Regions from separate parts of the Paenibacillus sp. J2L1-98 genome, predicted to be linked through region 3. Evidence: predicted binding sites of a transcription regulator. Region 3 holds the regulator's gene; each other region holds the start of a gene.
The links. The regulator Rex, encoded in region 3, represses fermentation and respiration genes when NADH is low (regulators of the CRP and FNR family bind a similar motif). The targets are predictions, from matches to a motif close to TTGTGAAATATTTCACAA.
Positions count from the first base shown of each region.

Region 1 (5,542 bases), on a different contig from region 3:
GTCGCTCGCCAATTAGCAGGCTATGCGTACTGCCTTCTACTGTGGCAAGCACCGTACCTTTATCTACATATTCGCCGTCCTGCACCTTTGCTTCGAACACAAGCGACGAATCCACAACCTCAAACACGAGCCTGGCGATCGGAAGCCCTGCAATAATGCCGCTTTCCTTCACATGAATAACCGCTTTCGACCGCGAATCTCTAGGGATCGTCGTCTCAGTTGTAATATCCCCGCTGCCCACATCTTCTGCGAGCCAGCCGCGAATTTGCTCGCGTACTGCAACATCATATCCGCCTGCCGTCCATTCAAACATCCTCTATTCGCTCCTCCGTCAGTCCATATAGACGGTGCAACACCGTATGCTTTCTCCACATCACATCGTCGCGTACCGGAAAATCCTCCCGGTAATGCGCACCGCGGCTTTCCTCCCGCGATAGCGCCGCTTCCGTGGTCAGCATCGCGCAGGTTAGCAAATTAGCAAACTCATACTCTTCGCGCTCGGTCAGAATCGATTGATAAATCGGCAGCTGCCGCTTCAACTCCTCAAGCCCCTTCTCGAGCCCCTTCGCATCACGGCGCAAGCCTGCATAGCGCACCATAATTTTTTGCAGCTTAAGCCTTCTTTCCACGACAGCCTGAATCGGCGTGCTGCTGCGCTCTGATTCATTATCAATAACAGGATCAACCGAATTGCCCGGAAGCTCGTCAATACGCTTCACGATTCTTCTGCCGAATACGATCGCTTCGGAAAGCGAGTTGCTTGCAAGCCGGTTAGCACCATGCACACCTGTCGAGGATACCTCGCCGCAAGCAAACAAACGCTTAATATTCGTTTCCCCATTTAAGTCGGTTTTCACTCCGCCCATCATATAATGCATAGCGGGAGCTACCGGAATCCAGTCTGATGTTAAGTCAAGACCGTATCTTAAGCAATATTCATAAATCGTTGGAAAACGATGCTTCACCATTTCTGCCGATTCATGCGTAATATCAATATAAACGAAGGTCGACTTTGTTTCTTCCATTTCACTGACGATTGCCCGTGCCACGACATCCCTAGGCGCCAGCTCCAGCTGTTCATGGTAACGATCCATGAAGCGCTCGCCTTTAATATTGCGAAGATAAGCGCCCTCTCCGCGCACAGCTTCTGAAATAAGAAATCTCGGTGCACCGGGGTAGCAAAGCGAGGTTGGATGGAATTGGATAAACTCCACATCCTGAATGTAGGCGCCCGCACGGTAAGCCATCGCAATCCCGTCTCCTGTTGCAACCTCAGGATTTGTAGTATAGCGATACAGCTGTCCAGCTCCGCCTGAGCTCAAAATGACCGCTTTGCCTTTGACGAACAAGCGTTGCCCACTCGGCCTTTGTACGATTGCGCCGCAGCATACGCCATCCTGCGTAACCAGATCGATAACGAAATGGTCATCCCAAACTTCAATTTTCGGATTAGCAACCGCATTTTCCGATAAAGCCCGAACGATCTCAAAACCGGTAGCATCGCCGTTAGCATGCAAAATACGCCGTTGGCTGTGCGCGCCTTCCTTCGTGAGCGCAAATTCGCCATTCTCCAAATCGAATTGCGTACCCATCTGGATTAAGCTGCGAACGCCCTTCGGCCCTTCATGCACGAGTACATCAACCGCTTCTTTCGAGCACAAGCCGGCGCCCGCTACGAGCGTATCATCCCTATGGTAAGCAGGAGAATCCTCGTCCGATATAACGGCAGCGATACCGCCTTGAGCATAGCGCGTATTGCTGTCGAGCAGCGACTTTTTAGTAATCATAAGAACGGAATTATTTTCGCTTGCCCGTATAGCGGTAAAAAGACCGGCAATGCCGGCCCCGATTACAATGACGTCTTTTTCAATAACAGGCAGCTCACTTAGCTGCACATCGACTAAATATCTGGGAATCATTATGGCTCCTCCAAGCGTAAACGGCAAAAGCCGTCCTTTGGCTGCGTTGCTTACGTTCCGAGTGAAATATAAGCATTCAAAATAAAGATGAAATAAATCAATTCTTATATTTCATATATAGGAGCAGCGCATACTACTTCACGAGTAGCATGCGCTCCAAGGACAATCGAGCTTGATCCGCAACATGCGGCGGTACATAAATTTGAGGCTGCATCGTTTCCAAGCATTTCACGAGCTTTTTCAAATTGTTAACCTTCATGTTCGGGCAAACCAAATATTTTGATGCAAAATGGAATGTCTTGCCCGGGCTGTCCAAACGAAGCTGGTAGCCTGTACCATCCTCAGTCCCGACAATAAACTCCTGGCAATCCGATTCCTTACAGTATTTAATGATTGCGGTTGTACTGCCGACGAAATCCCCAAGCTCAACTACTTCCGGACGGCACTCCGGATGCACAACAAATTGCGCGTTCGGATACTTCGCTTTCATTTCTTCTACATCTTTAACGGTAAGCATGTCATGCGTGTTGCAGTAGCCTTCCCAGATAATCATTTTCTTATCGGTATTCTGCTGTACATAATGACCGAGGTTTTTGTCCGGCACCCAGATGACTTCATCGCCTTCTACCGAATTGACAACCTTAACCGCATTCGCCGATGTACAGCAAATGTCAGTTTCCGCTTTAATTTCCGCAGACGAGTTAATATACGTAACGACCGTTGCATTCGGATGCTGCGCTTTAAGCTTACGCAAGCCGTCAACGCTTACCATGTCTGCCATCGGGCAGCCTGCACGCTCGTCGGGAATAATAACCGTTTTGTTCGGTGCCAAAATTTTTGCGCTCTCGCCCATAAAGTGAACGCCGCAAAAAACGATAACATCGGCATCCGTTTGGGCTGCCTTCTGCGCAAGCAGGAAGGAATCTCCACGGAAATCGGCTACCTCTTGAATTTCATCACGTTGGTAATAATGGGCTAAAATGATTGCGTTCCGTTCTTTCTTCAACTGTAACAACCGTTCACGCAGCTCTCGGTTTTGCTCCGCCTTGCGTTCCAGTGCCAGTGCTTCCACAGTAGATCCTCTCCTCTTATGAGGGATGGGAGATAATTCCCATTCCATTATACAGCAAGCTCGACTTTGTGAATTGATGCACAAACTTAGAAAGTCGCTTACCTATAGTTTAAACCAAAAGGCATAAATTCATTTGATTAAGATTTAATTTACACGTGGTAGATGCTACTGTCAATGTATTAAAGTCCTTTTTAGGGTGGCAACTTAAAATTAATTACGAAGAGGGCAGACTTAGGGCAAAGTTCGGCGTAAATAAGCCTTCAAAATTAGAAAAGAGCTTCAATCCATCAATGGAATGAGACCCTAAAATCACTAACGCTGATTCCGGCCGTGTCCGCAGAGCTAGGATGCTCGCCCACCCGCGCGCAAACGCAAGCCGAACGGCGTGCGGAACAAGACGAAGTAGCTGATGAAGGCAATGGCCAACAGCACGCAGCTCATAGCATTGCTTCGTACGCCACAACACGACATAAAACAAGGCGATGCATATGAGCGCAATGGTCGTTCCCCAGTGCATACGAGCATTGTCCATCAAATTGATGAGCCAGTCCATTTTCACCATCGCCGAGTCATGAATGGGCATCGACTTTTGCTGACCCTTCTCGACAAGAAACTTCGCCATTATAAAGTTGGATAGGAAATCTGAACGTTAATAAAAAAAATCGTCCTGCTGCTTATAAGCAGCAGGACGATTTTAACTTGCCATTGGCAAAAAATATTTACTCGTTCTTATCCGGATCTTCCGGGTTTTCCCGCTTCTCAAGGACAGGAGCTTTAATCTCTGCCTCTTCACGAGTCTGGATGCGCACTTTAACGTCCCCAACCGTCTCAACAATCGGTTCAGAAGTCGGTTCATTTGTAGCTGAAGCTCCATCCACAGGTGTGCTGCCATTCAAAGAACCGGTCTCAACCAAACGTTTGATTTGGTCAAGTTCAAGCGTTTCTTCGCTGAGCAGCGTTTGAGCAATAATATGCATTTCCTTGCTCTTCTCCGTTAATAGCTTCTTCGCACGATCGTAGCAGCCGGTAATGATACTTTGCATCTCTTGGTCAATCTCGTATGCAATCGCATCGGAATAGTTCTGTTCATGACCAATATCACGGCCAAGGAATACTTGACCTTGCGAGCTGCCGAACTGCATCGGACCAAGCTTATCGCTCATACCGTATTCCATAATCATGCTGCGCACGATGCCTGTCGCTTGTTTAAAGTCACTGTAAGCTCCTGTTCCGATTTCGCCAATAAACAGCTCTTCGGCTACGCGGCCCGCAAGCAAGCCCGTTATTTTGTCGAGAAGCTCTTGCTTGGTTACAAGCATACGATCTTCTTTCGGCAGCATAATGACGTATCCGCCAGCGCGGCCGCGAGGAATAATCGTAACCTTGTGTACCATATCGGCATGCTCCAGGAAGTAGCCTGCAATGGTATGTCCCGCCTCATGGTAAGCGACAATACGTTTCTCACGATCGCTGACGACACGGCTCTTCTTCTCCGTACCGACAATGATACGATCGATTGCATCATCAACCTCGACCATAGCGATATCCTTCTTATTGCGACGTGCAGCCAGAAGCGCTGCTTCATTAAGTAAATTTTCAAGATCGGCACCGCTGAAGCCTGTCGTACGCTTCGCAATAACCTCTAGCTTAACATCCTTCGCAAGCGGTTTGTTGCGGGCATGCACTTTAAGCACCGCTTCGCGGCCTTTCACGTCTGGGCGGTCAACCGTAATTTGACGGTCAAAACGGCCTGGACGTAGAAGTGCCGGATCCAGAATATCCGGACGGTTTGTCGCAGCTATAATGATAATGCCTTCGTTAGCGCCAAAGCCGTCCATTTCAACGAGCAATTGGTTGAGCGTTTGCTCACGCTCATCATGCCCGCCGCCAAGACCGGCGCCGCGCTGACGACCTACAGCATCAATCTCATCAATAAAAATGATACATGGAGCATTTTTCTTTGCGTTCTCGAACAGATCACGTACACGGGATGCGCCGACACCGACGAACATCTCTACGAAATCAGAACCGGAGATGCTGAAGAACGGCACGCCCGCTTCCCCTGCTACTGCACGAGCAAGCAAGGTTTTACCAGTACCCGGAGGACCAACGAGCAATACGCCCTTCGGAATGCGAGCGCCTACCAGATTGAATTTCCGCGGATCCTTCAAGAAGTCCACAACCTCAACGAGTTCTTGCTTCTCCTCGTCAGCGCCAGCGACATCTTCAAATGTAATCCGCTTCTTCTCATTATCATAAAGACGCGCTTTGCTCTTGCCAAAGTTCATCACTTTGCCGCCGCCGCCCTGAGCTTGATTCATTAAGAAGAAGAACAGGACAAAGATAATGACAAACGGAATAATGGAAGTGAGGAATGTAAGCCAAATGCTTGGCTGGTCCATTTCCTTGCTCTCCAGCTTAAACCCGAACTGCTCCTGCCAAGCGAGGATTTTCTCCTCTGCTTTGACGCTTACCCTGGATACGAACTGATCGCTGTCCGCGCCTGCAGGCTTTGTATTATATTTACCAGTAACAAAATAAGTTTGGTTCT
Region 1 covers NZ_JBWDNW010000026.1:58,213-63,754, reverse strand. The annotation lists gene nadC (carboxylating nicotinate-nucleotide diphosphorylase) at 1-313, opposite strand, end outside; gene nadB (L-aspartate oxidase) at 306-1,919, opposite strand; gene nadA (quinolinate synthase NadA) at 2,053-2,991, opposite strand; partial or broken gene AC0YNZ_RS27390 (ABC transporter permease subunit) at 3,294-3,414, opposite strand; gene ftsH (ATP-dependent zinc metalloprotease FtsH) at 3,711-5,542, opposite strand, start outside.
Region 1: the regulator Rex is predicted to act here: its motif matches at 3,058-3,075, upstream of nadA (quinolinate synthase NadA).

Region 2 (5,542 bases), on a different contig from region 3:
GAATGAGATGGAAAGATAAGTTTCGTTTTGTGAAGCAAAATATGAAAAAAAATAAATCGCGGCTGTTCATGACGATTTTGGCGACGGCGATGGGCTGCTGCTTCCTCGTGGTGCTCGCTTCAATCGGTTTCGGCTTTCAGAAGAGTATCACCGAGCAGATTACGTCCTATGGCAAAATAACCGAAATCTCGATTTACGGGAAAACAAAGCCGGCAGACGGGACAGATTACGCCTCTTCGCTATATACGATGGAGCAGGTGGAATTTTTTGAAAGCATCCCTCATGTCGCATCCGTTGTACGTCAAAATATGGTTAGCCTCACCTCCAAGTACGCCATTGGCGATTATTCCGCCGAAACCGGCCACTCGCCGGTATTTACCTATATGGAGGCGGAGAAGAATGGAAAATTAGAATTGGCAGAGGGAAGACTCCCGGTAAACGAGCATGAAATTATCGTTGGCTATAACTTTGCGGAGACGCTTCGTCATCCTTCAAAGCCAGAGCAGACTTACAAGGGAAGTTTGTTGAACGAGCAAATAACCATTACTCTGCTGCAGCCCATTGACGCTAATAGAAAGACAAAGCAGCAATCGCTGGAGCTCCATGCAACCATTGTAGGCGTGCTAAAGCAGCCGCCCAAAGAATGGCTGCAGGACAGCAGTGTATTTATGGACGAACAAGCGCTCAAAGCTGCTGCCGCCATATTGTCCGCTGATGACCGGCTGCTGCTAGACCGCTTCAAAAACGTCAGCGTATACGCAGAGGATATGCAGGATGTGAGCGGTATCGCCAAAATCATTAAAGACGGCGGCTACAATGTCTATTCGGTCGTAAATGAGCTTAATAAAGTGGACTCCATCTTCTTGTTCGTCAAGCTTGGACTTTTATTCGTGGGGGCGATCGCCGTCTTAATTGCGGCCATCGGGATCTACAACACGATGACGATGGCCGTGACCGAGCGAACGCAGGATATCGGCATTATGAAAGCGATCGGCGCGTCTCCTGCCTCGATTCGAAGCATTTTTCTCATGGAAAGCAGCTTTATCGGAGTCGTCGGCACGCTCATCGGCACATTAGCCGCCTTTCTCGTCAGCCTTGCAGCCAACAAGATCATTCCCCTCATCCTCAACAGTCAAAATAAGGATAGCGGCCCGGCGGACTTCTTATTCAGCTATATTCCATTTACGCTAATCTGGGTATCGGCAGCCATCAGTATCGGCATCGCCATTCTGTCGGGCATGCGGCCCGCCCGCCGCGCGACCGAAATTGACGTTCTTCAAGCGCTGCGCAGAGATATTTAACAACAGCGGCAGTCTAAAACATGATCCTCATGTTCTAAGCTGCCTCTGTTTTTTGCTCTGGTTAGTCTAATACTTATTTTATGGAGCTTATCCTTCTTCAGCCCTTACGGCGTTATAGCGATATTTATCCAAATCGACCCTTCCGTCCCTGCTCGTTGCCACGCCCTCCCCGTTTAAGTAAAGAATCTGCATATAGCGGGCTTCCTCGTCCCGAATCGCAATTTCACCTTGCGCATTAACTACCCTGTGCCAGGGAAGATTATGAATACCGCTTAGCGAGTGAAGGATCCGTACGACCTGCCGGGCTCCTCTGCGGCTTCCCGCCTGCTCCGCGATTTGACCGTATGTCATGACGAAGCCTGCGGGGATCGATTTTATAATTTCAATGACTCTTTGCGTAAAAGGCTGCATGCGGATCGCTCGCTCTCGGTTATAACGTTTGTTTTACACGGAATTTCTATTTGGCAGTTCATAGACGTTGTGAACCCTTTTTCAAATCATTATATAGTCTTATTAGAGTTTTAAAAGCTGTCCGTCATCAAAGTCATGTCCCTATTTCCCAGTAAGACCCCCTTAATATCTACAAAATGCATCCATTTTCTCGTCTATAACGACAAAACGCAACATTTTTTAAGAAAAGTTATAAATTTCTTTTTATCTTTTGACCAAAACGTTGTAGAATAGAAGCAAAGGGTTTAAATCCGATTACGTCATACTCGCTATAACATTTATCCTTGCCGAGGCAAGGATCAGGCTGTGAAATTGTGCACAAACATTTTTTGAAGAACTATGTGAAAAGTGTAACAATCTTTCAGGGGTACATCGGTACCGTTAGCGGCTGACTCAATTGAGACTACAACTCACTTTCAACTTTACGTAAAGGAGGACATTCTATTATGTCACAACTATCTGCTGGACAAGAGGTCGCAGCAACACTCGTTGAAGAAAAACAATCGTTGGATGTACTCGATCAGTTAATGAAGCCGGAGGTTCAACAGTCGCTGACTGTGCTCGTGGATAACCTTCCGAAGTTAGCCGAAATGGTTACGCTAATGACCCAAGCTTATGATTTCGCACAGAACATCGCTACAGACAAAGTGTTGATCAACGATTTCGCTCAAGGTATCGGTGAATTCGTCAAACCGGTTCAAGAGAAAGCAAAAGGTATCGCAGCAGCGGCTATTGAAGCTGGCGAGCGCTCGCAAGAAGCTGCAGGTTCCACTGTTGGCCTATTCGCGATGTTAAAAATGCTGAAGGATCCGGAAGTTCAAAAAACGTTGCGCTTTGCGCAAGCTTTCCTAAGCGTACTGTCTGAACGGAAAAACGAAAAAGCATAAAACACTGATTACGCATAGAACGAATGGAGGATGAACATGTCGAAGCAAATTTTAATCCTTGGTGGCGGTTATGGCGGTCTTCTTACTGCTCTAACAGCACGCAAGCACTTGTCAGCAGCAGAAGCAAGCATCACAATCGTTAACCGTTTCCCAACTCATCAAATCATTACCGAGCTACACAGACTTGCAGGGGACACGATCGCTGAGCAAGCCGTTGCTCTTCCGCTTAGCAAGCTTCTAGGTGACAAGCAAGTAAATATTATCGTTGATTCGGTAAAAGAAATTAAACCAAATGAAAAGAAAGTCGTTCTTGAAAGCGGGCAAGTACAGAAGTACGACACGCTTGTCGTTGCTCTTGGCAGCGAAACGAACTACTTCGGCATTCCAGGCCTGGAAGAGAACAGCCTTGTGCTTAAATCCGTTGCTGATGCTAACCGCATCCGCCAGCATGTTGAGGCTCGCCTCGATGCTTACAAAAAATCAGGCAAAAAAGCTGACGCAACAATCGTTGTGGGCGGCGGCGGCTTGACTGGCGTTGAGCTAGTCGGCGAATTCGCTGACAGACTGCCTGAGATTTGCCGCAGCAAAGGAATCGACTTCAAGGACATTTCGCTATATTGTGTAGAAGCCGGCCCTGCCGTTCTGCCAATCTTCCCGAAAGTATTGATCGAACGTGCCGTAACAAGCCTTGAGAAACGCGGCGTCAACTTCATTACGAACGTTGCGATTACCGAAGCAACAAAAAGCTCCGTATCGCTTAAAGACGGACGCACGATCGAATCCAGCACAATCATCTGGACCGGCGGCGTGAAAGGCAATCCGGTTGTTGGCAGCAGCGGCCTTGCAGAGGATCGCGGCCGTTCTACCGTTACGCCAACGCTTCAGTCGACTTCGCATTCCGACGTGTTCCTTGCTGGCGACTGTGCGGTAGTATTCCCGGAGGGCGGCGAGCGTCCTTACCCGCCAACAGCTCAGCTTGCATGGCAAATGGGTGAAACGGTAGGCTACAACCTGGCAGCTCAAATTAAGGGCGGTGCTATGGAGAAGTTTGTACCGGTGTTCTCCGGAACGCTTGGAAGCCTTGGCCGCAAAGACGGCGTAGGCACAATCGGCGGCAACTCGACACAGCTGAAAGGCTTGCCTGCGTCGTTGATGAAGGAAGCAAGTAACGTTCGTTACCTGTCGCATATCCACGGTCTATTCGCACTTGCGTACTAATAAGTATCAATTAAATATCAATAAAAAAAAGGAGGGCAGGCTGCCCTCCTTTTTTTATTAGTCAACACTTCGAATGTAATGCCGCATCTACTTGTGCGTACGATCGCGCCGGCGCCTCGATCCTGAATACTATCCCCACTGAAACAACTTTTTAATGAATAAACCGTTCGTGGTAATACAAAGAACCACAAAGAGTTACTTCGTAATTCCGTGTATTGTTTTATACCACCGAGTATCATCAGGGATTACTAGGTATTACCTAGCGTGACGGCAATGGCATCATGCGCAAATAAATCCGCATTAGCTCCAAGCTTCAATGTCATCATCATCAATATCTTCCTCAATAACCGGCTCGAAAGCTGGAGCCGCAGGCGCTTCTTCCGCGACCTTGGCCACATCTGTCACCTTCACGACCTTCGCGTCCTCCACCGCTGCAGCCATCTGCTCCATTCCCGTTGCGTGGGGACGAATTTCGCTTGGCTGCTGCAAGGCCGGGGAGCCCTGAAGCATATTCCTCTCCATCGGGACAAAAGCCTGCAAATTTCGCACGCCGTTTAACATAATTTCATTCTCCACCAAGTAACGAAGAGAATCCATCAGATTGGTTTGCATATTCAGCCATTGCATCACCAAAGGATCCTCTGTTTTTTTCGTTTTTAAGCTAATATTGTCACCGGGCAGCTTAGTTTTTTTCATTCGAGTCACCTACCAGAATCCGTTAGATTATGCCCAAGCTTGCGTTAGGCAGCTTATGCAGGCTGAACCGCTTTGTTTTTGAGCGCTTCATAAATTTTGCCCCGCACAAAAGCGTCGAGTCCCATCGCATTTAGCAGGACGGCATAGTCGGCCGGAATATACAGCAGCTGCATTTCCCGTTCAGCGCACAATTCTTTAAGATGCGGATATAAGACCGAACGCATGAGGATGCTTCCGCCCCCGTATACGCAAATGAGGTCAATTTCATTCCGCGCCTTCGTGAGCTGCTTTTTGACATGCTGCACGATTTGTCTGACTTGGCTTTCGAGCGGCCTTCTCAACGTTTTGAGCGCTCGCGCGTGATATTTATGATTCGGATTTTTGATGACATCACTGAAAAATTGCCTTGGGCTATCCGGCAAATGAATTAGCCGGTTGAACTCTTGCAGCGCTTCCTCAATGGCATATCCAGCGCCGTGGTGGCTGCCATGAACGAATTGACGCAAAAATTTATTGCCTTCGGTAATCGGATATTCCGTGGAGCCGTCTCCGATATCGACATGAAGAATCCGTTTATCTTTAAAATAGCTGCCGTTGAATTTTTTCTCGATTTCATACGATTGGATGAAGTCGTCAAAAATTTCGCCTTCTCTCCAGCCCCCGGCAGCATCCTTTTGCAGTGTGAAAATAACCGGCGTCGCTTCCGGAACGACCTTAGTAAACGGGAATACGATTTTTACAGCTACGCGTTCGATGCCCAGATGTACGGTCACATGATGCGAGCCCGTAGTAAAACGTTTCTCGAACTTGGCCGAGGTCTCATCCGTATGCTGCGTGACAGGCAGAGCCGTAGCCATGTCGACTTCCACGTCAATATGCTCAGGAATCCGTTTCTCTTCTTCAAATGCCTTCTGAACTGCCGTCGCCGCAATTTGAGCCAGCGTATTGATGATCGGCAAATCCATATCGCTTTTCAAATCGATTCCGATC
Region 2 covers NZ_JBWDNW010000005.1:102,130-107,671, reverse strand. The annotation lists gene AC0YNZ_RS12420 (ABC transporter permease) at 3-1,301, shown strand; gene AC0YNZ_RS12415 (MGMT family protein) at 1,389-1,712, opposite strand; gene AC0YNZ_RS12410 (DUF1641 domain-containing protein) at 2,198-2,638, shown strand; gene AC0YNZ_RS12405 (NAD(P)/FAD-dependent oxidoreductase) at 2,675-3,856, shown strand; gene AC0YNZ_RS12400 (hypothetical protein) at 4,157-4,552, opposite strand; gene AC0YNZ_RS12395 (ParM/StbA family protein) at 4,606-5,542, opposite strand, start outside.
Region 2: the regulator Rex is predicted to act here: its motif matches at 2,091-2,108, upstream of AC0YNZ_RS12410 (DUF1641 domain-containing protein).

Region 3 (5,542 bases):
CGGCAAAAAAGTTGTTGTCAGCACGCATACGATCAATTTGCAGGAGCAGCTTCGGCAGCGCGATTTACCGCTGCTTGAGGAAATTTTACCGTTCGAGTTCAAAGCTTCCATATTCAAAGGCAGAGGGAATTATTTATGTCTGCGTAAATTCGAAGGGAAAGTGAATACGAAGGATTTAGTATCGCCAATCGAGGATACCGTTACGGCTGCGCAAATGGTCGTATGGCTTGGCGAGACAGAAACCGGCGATCAGGAAGAACTCAATTTCGGCAACAAAGGCGCTGAATTTTGGTCAACAGTTGCAAGCGATACGGATTCCTGCTTAAACCGGGCATGTCCTTGGTTTAAAAGATGCTTCTATCACCGGGCAAAGCATGAAGCTAATATTGCCGACGTTACAATTACGAACCATTCCATGCTGTTTACCGACGTTCAAGCGGATCATCGTTTGCTTCCTACATACAGCCATCTTATTATTGATGAAGCGCATCATGTTGAAGAGGTAGCCGGAAAGCATCTTGGCATGCAAATAAATTATTTCTCACTGACGCAGGCCGTGCTCCGTTTGTTCAAGGACAACCGTACAGGATTATTGCCTGCGCTGCGCCAAAAGCTCATGTATGAAGATGACGCCCATCAGGCTTCCTGGCTGGAGACGATTGATACGGTCATACCGATTTTTGGGGAGATAAAGGAGCATTGGGATAAGCTGTTCGAGATGTTCTACAGCTTTACGTCCACTTCATCCGATAGTCCAACCGAGAACGGGCAATCGGTATGCCGGCTTAAGAAAAACGAGCTCCCTGCAAGCTGGGAGGAAAGCGAATCTGTTGAAGCAAACCTGTATACGGAGCTTAACCGCGTTATTCGAACCGTCGATAAAATGGTTACTGACATCAAAGACCGGGTTGATGATTCCAGCGTGCAAGCGATAATTACCGATCTTAACGGCGCCGTTCGTGATTTATCGCGGCTGAAGGATGAACTGAGGACGTTTATTAAATTAGAGCTGGCGGATTCGGTATTCTGGATCGAAGCAAGCAGTGTATACCGCTATCGGTCTGTGCAATTGTACGGCGTTCCGGTAGATGTAAGCGCGCAGCTGCAAAAATATTTCTTCGATGTAAAAGAAAGTATTGTGCTTACGTCAGCCACTTTATCTGTGCAAAAATCATTTCAATATGCTGCTGAGCAGCTGGGCTTGTCCGGTTATGAAGAGCAAGGTAGGCTTAAGACGGTACAACTGCCATCTCCGTTCAATTACAGGGAGCAGGCGCTTGTGGTCATACCGCGCAATTTCCCAGTTTTGAAAGGAGCCGCCGTTGATGGTTCATACTTGGAAATGCTTGTTAAATCGCTAGCTGACGCAGCGAAAGAAACAAACGGCAGGATGCTTGTACTGTTTACTTCCTACCGTATGCTTAAGCAGGTCTATGAGCCCCTCAAGGAGCTGCTTAGCTCAGCAGGTATTCAGGTGCTCGGACAAGGGATCGACAGCGGTAACCGCACGAAGCTCACAAGACGATTCCGTCAAACGCCCGAGTCCGTTTTGCTCGGAACGAGCAGCTTCTGGGAAGGTGTAGACATACCCGGCGAAGCATTGATTTGCTTAGCAATCGTTCGTTTGCCTTTCCAGCCGCCGAATCATCCGTTGGCGGAGGCTAAGGCGGAAATGCTGCAGCGGCAAAAGCAGAACCCGTTTATGAAGCTCTCCATACCTCAAGCGGTTATCCGCTTTAAGCAGGGCTTCGGCAGGCTTGTAAGAACGTCGCAGGACAAAGGAATTGTAATTATTTATGATACAAGGGTAATCGACACTTATTATGGGAAGCATTTCTTATATTCGCTGCCGGGTCCAAAAATCGAAACGATGCATACGGATCAATTAGTCGTCCGTATGCGGGAATGGCTGTCCGATGAAAAGCAGGAGCCGCTGGTTAGTCAAGCCGCGTCAAGTGTAGAGGAGGAAAAGCGATGAAGCAAACGAAAATATCGGAGGCTGTCGTCAGGCGGCTTCCTATTTATCTTCAAGTATTAAACGAGATGCTTAATCGCGAAGTCCAAACCGTTTCATCTCAAGATTTAGGCGTGAAGCTTGATCTAAACCCTGCTCAAATCCGCAAGGATCTCGCTTATTTCGGTGAATTTGGACGTAAGGGAGTCGGCTACGACGTCGTTTACTTAATTGAAAAGATACGGCAAATTTTGAAGGTTGATCAGACGATTAAGGTTGCATTGGTGGGGGCCGGTAATTTGGGGCACGCCTTATGCAATTACAATAAGTATTCCAAGGACAACATGCAAATTACGGCCGTATTCGATATTCATCCGAACAAGATCGGAACGAGCATAAATAATTTGAAAGTGCTGCCTATGAGCGAGCTGGCGAAAACTGTTGCGGAACAAAAAATTAGAATAGGCATCATTACGGTACCGGCCTTTGAAGCGCAAAATGTCGCCAATCAATTTGTGGATGCAGGCGTCGAGGGGATATTGAACTTCGCGCCTGCCATCTTACGGGTACCGGATGAGGTTAGAATACAAAATGCAGATTTTACGAAAGAATTGCTTAGCTTAGCTTATTATTTGGTTAGAGAAGGAGAGGCGCAGAATGAGTCAGATTTGGATTGAAAATGGTTTGTTTATTACGATGGATGATGCAAATCCGTCCTTTAAGGGGCATATGGTCGTTACGAATGATCGGATCACCTACATAGGCACAGAGGCGCCAGAGCAGCTTTCCGGGGATGTTCAAAAAATCGACGGCAGTAAATTGGCATTTATGCCGGGTCTTATTAATACGCACGGTCACGCAGCGATGAGTTTGCTTCGGGGATACTCGGATGATCAAAATCTGCAAGTATGGCTGGAGCAAAAGATGTGGCCGATGGAAGGCAAATATGTCGATCAAGATACGCGCGCAGGCAGCGCTCTAGCCATTGTAGAGATGCTTCGTTCGGGCACGACTGCTTTCGTCGATATGTATGACCGGATGGATCAGGTCGCACAGATGGTTGAGCAGAGCGGCATCCGCGGCGTTTTGACTAGAGGCGTTATCGGTCTTTGTCCGACAGAGGTGCAAGAGGCCAAGCTTACCGAAGCGATTGCCTTCGCCCGTGACTGGAACGGCAAAGCGGACGGCCGCATTACGACAATGATTTCCCCTCATGCTCCTTATACTTGTCCTCCTGAATATATCGAACGATTCGTTCAGGCGGCCCATGATTACAATTTGCCGCTTCATACGCATATGTCTGAAACGATCGCTGAGGTTGAGCAAAACGTTCGCGATTATGGCCTGCGTCCAGTAGAGCATTTGGATCGTCTTGGCTTTTTCTCGCGTCCTGCTTTGGTGGCGCATGCGGTTCATCTGAATGATGCTGAGATTGAGCTGCTTGCTGCGAAAGAAGTAGCGGTATCGCATAACCCTGTCAGCAACCTTAAGCTGGCAAGCGGCATCGCGCGCGTTCCGGAGCTGCTTCGTGCCGGTGTAACGGTATCGCTTGGAACGGATAGTGTCGCCAGCAACAATAATTTAGATTTGTTCGAAGAAATTCGTTTTGCGGCTTTGCTGCATAAGGGCGTTTCGGGAGATCCTACTGCTGTTCCGGCACTCGAGGCATTAAAGATGGGTACGGTCTATGGCGCAAAGTCCATTTGGCAGCAAGATCAAATCGGCAGCCTGAAGGCAGGGATGAAGGCCGATTTCATCGCTATAGACATCGAGCAGCCTCATTTCTACCCGAAAACGGATATAATCTCTCATTTGGTCTATTCCGGTTCTGGACGCGATGTGCAGCATGTATGGATTGACGGCCGTCAAGTATTGAAAAACGGCGAATGCACCTTGCTCGATGAGGAGAAAATCCGTTACGAGGCGCAAGCGAGTTTCGAGAGGTTGTTGAGAGCCTAATGCGCGCGATAGTCAGGAAACGTCCGCCGTTCATGACACTGCAAAGATGGCTGTTCGTTATCGTCGCTTGCCTCTTGCTGTTCATTACCGTTTTCTTTATATACTTTCGCGAAATACAAAACCCGCAATGGTCAGCTATAAGAGATGTCAAAAAACAAGCGATAAAAGCGGCTGAACTTGCATCGATCAAGAACGTATATCATCATATATGGAATAAGGAAAGCTGGGTCGTTGAAGGCAAAAATCAAGCGGACGAAAAGGTATTCGTATGGCTGACCGAAGATAGACTGCCGGAGATTAGAAAATCCTCTGAAGGCATTAGCGAGCGCCAGCTTACCAATATGTTTAAAAACGAGAAGCCTGATTCCGAATTGAAACGAATTCAGCCCGGATTGCTTGACGATAAGCCGGTTTGGGAGCTCTATTATAGTGACGGCCGGAAGCCGCAGCATTTTTTCTATGATTTCTACAGCTTCGATAACGGAGATTTAATCGATTCATATAAGTTACCTGCCAAAACGGAGCCTTAAGGCTCCGTTTCCTTATATTGCAGGACGATTCCTGAAGCGTTTCGTGATATACTTTCGTATAGCGGAGTTGATATACGGAAAGATCATAATATGCTGCAGGAGGGATTTTGATTATGATGAGACCACGAGTGATGCCTGTTATCATTACAGCTGCGATTACGGCTTCCGTTTTATTTGGAGGCTGGGCTATCTACAATCAAGTAGCCGTAGCAGCGCCAATAGAGCAAGTCGTTAAGGAAGTTCAGGGCGTTGTATCGTCTGACAAGCCTGTGATGAATCGCGACCAAGTAATTATTCAGCTCGAGCTCGCACCTGATGCTAATATTCGAGACATATATGAGAGCATTTCGGTAAACGGCAAGGATGTTTTTGGTGACCGCAAACTTAAGCTTGAAATCAAGGGCAAGTCTAACAAACAGTTAGATGATTTATGGTATGCGTCGTTGTTTAAAGTTGCGGAAGCGATGGAGACAAAAACGTACTCCAGCATCCCAAATGCGATGAACGATGCCGCGAAGTCCATGAAGGATGTAAAAGTTACGACTGAAATGGATGAAACGAATGTTTATATCACGATAAAAAATTCTGAAGCTGTTAAATATGTGGTGCTTCCACGTACGCCAGGCCAACTGGAGGCGTGGTAATATGAGAAAATACGGAGCGGAAATCGCAATAGGCTTTGTGCCTGTTCTTATCGCTTTTTTTATTTATATCGGGCAAAATGTCGTGCCGATGCTTATGCTTGGCTTGCTTGGTTTTGCTGTTGTTTACGCAGCACGCGGCAGAGGCAAGCTAACCGCAATAACCGGCCAGAAGCGCCGCACGGAAGAAAAATCGACACCATTAACGTTCGAGCAAATCGGGGGCCAGGAGCGGGCAAAGCAGGAGCTTGTCGAGGCGCTTGATTTTCTCGTCCATCAAGATAAAATTGCTAAGCTGGGCATTCGTCCGTTGAAAGGCATTTTATTAGCAGGACCGCCGGGAACCGGCAAAACTTTGCTCGCTAAGGCGGCAGCGCAATATACGGATTCCATTTATTTGGCCGCTTCCGGCAGCGAGTTCGTTGAGATGTATGTCGGTGTAGGTGCTGGACGTGTGC
Region 3 covers NZ_JBWDNW010000002.1:361,546-367,087, reverse strand. The annotation lists gene dinG (ATP-dependent DNA helicase DinG) at 1-1,978, shown strand, start outside; gene AC0YNZ_RS06370 (redox-sensing transcriptional repressor Rex) at 1,975-2,631, shown strand; gene AC0YNZ_RS06365 (amidohydrolase) at 2,612-3,913, shown strand; gene AC0YNZ_RS06360 (cell wall elongation regulator TseB-like domain-containing protein) at 3,946-4,443, shown strand; gene AC0YNZ_RS06355 (hypothetical protein) at 4,557-5,087, shown strand; gene AC0YNZ_RS06350 (AAA family ATPase) at 5,089-5,542, shown strand, end outside.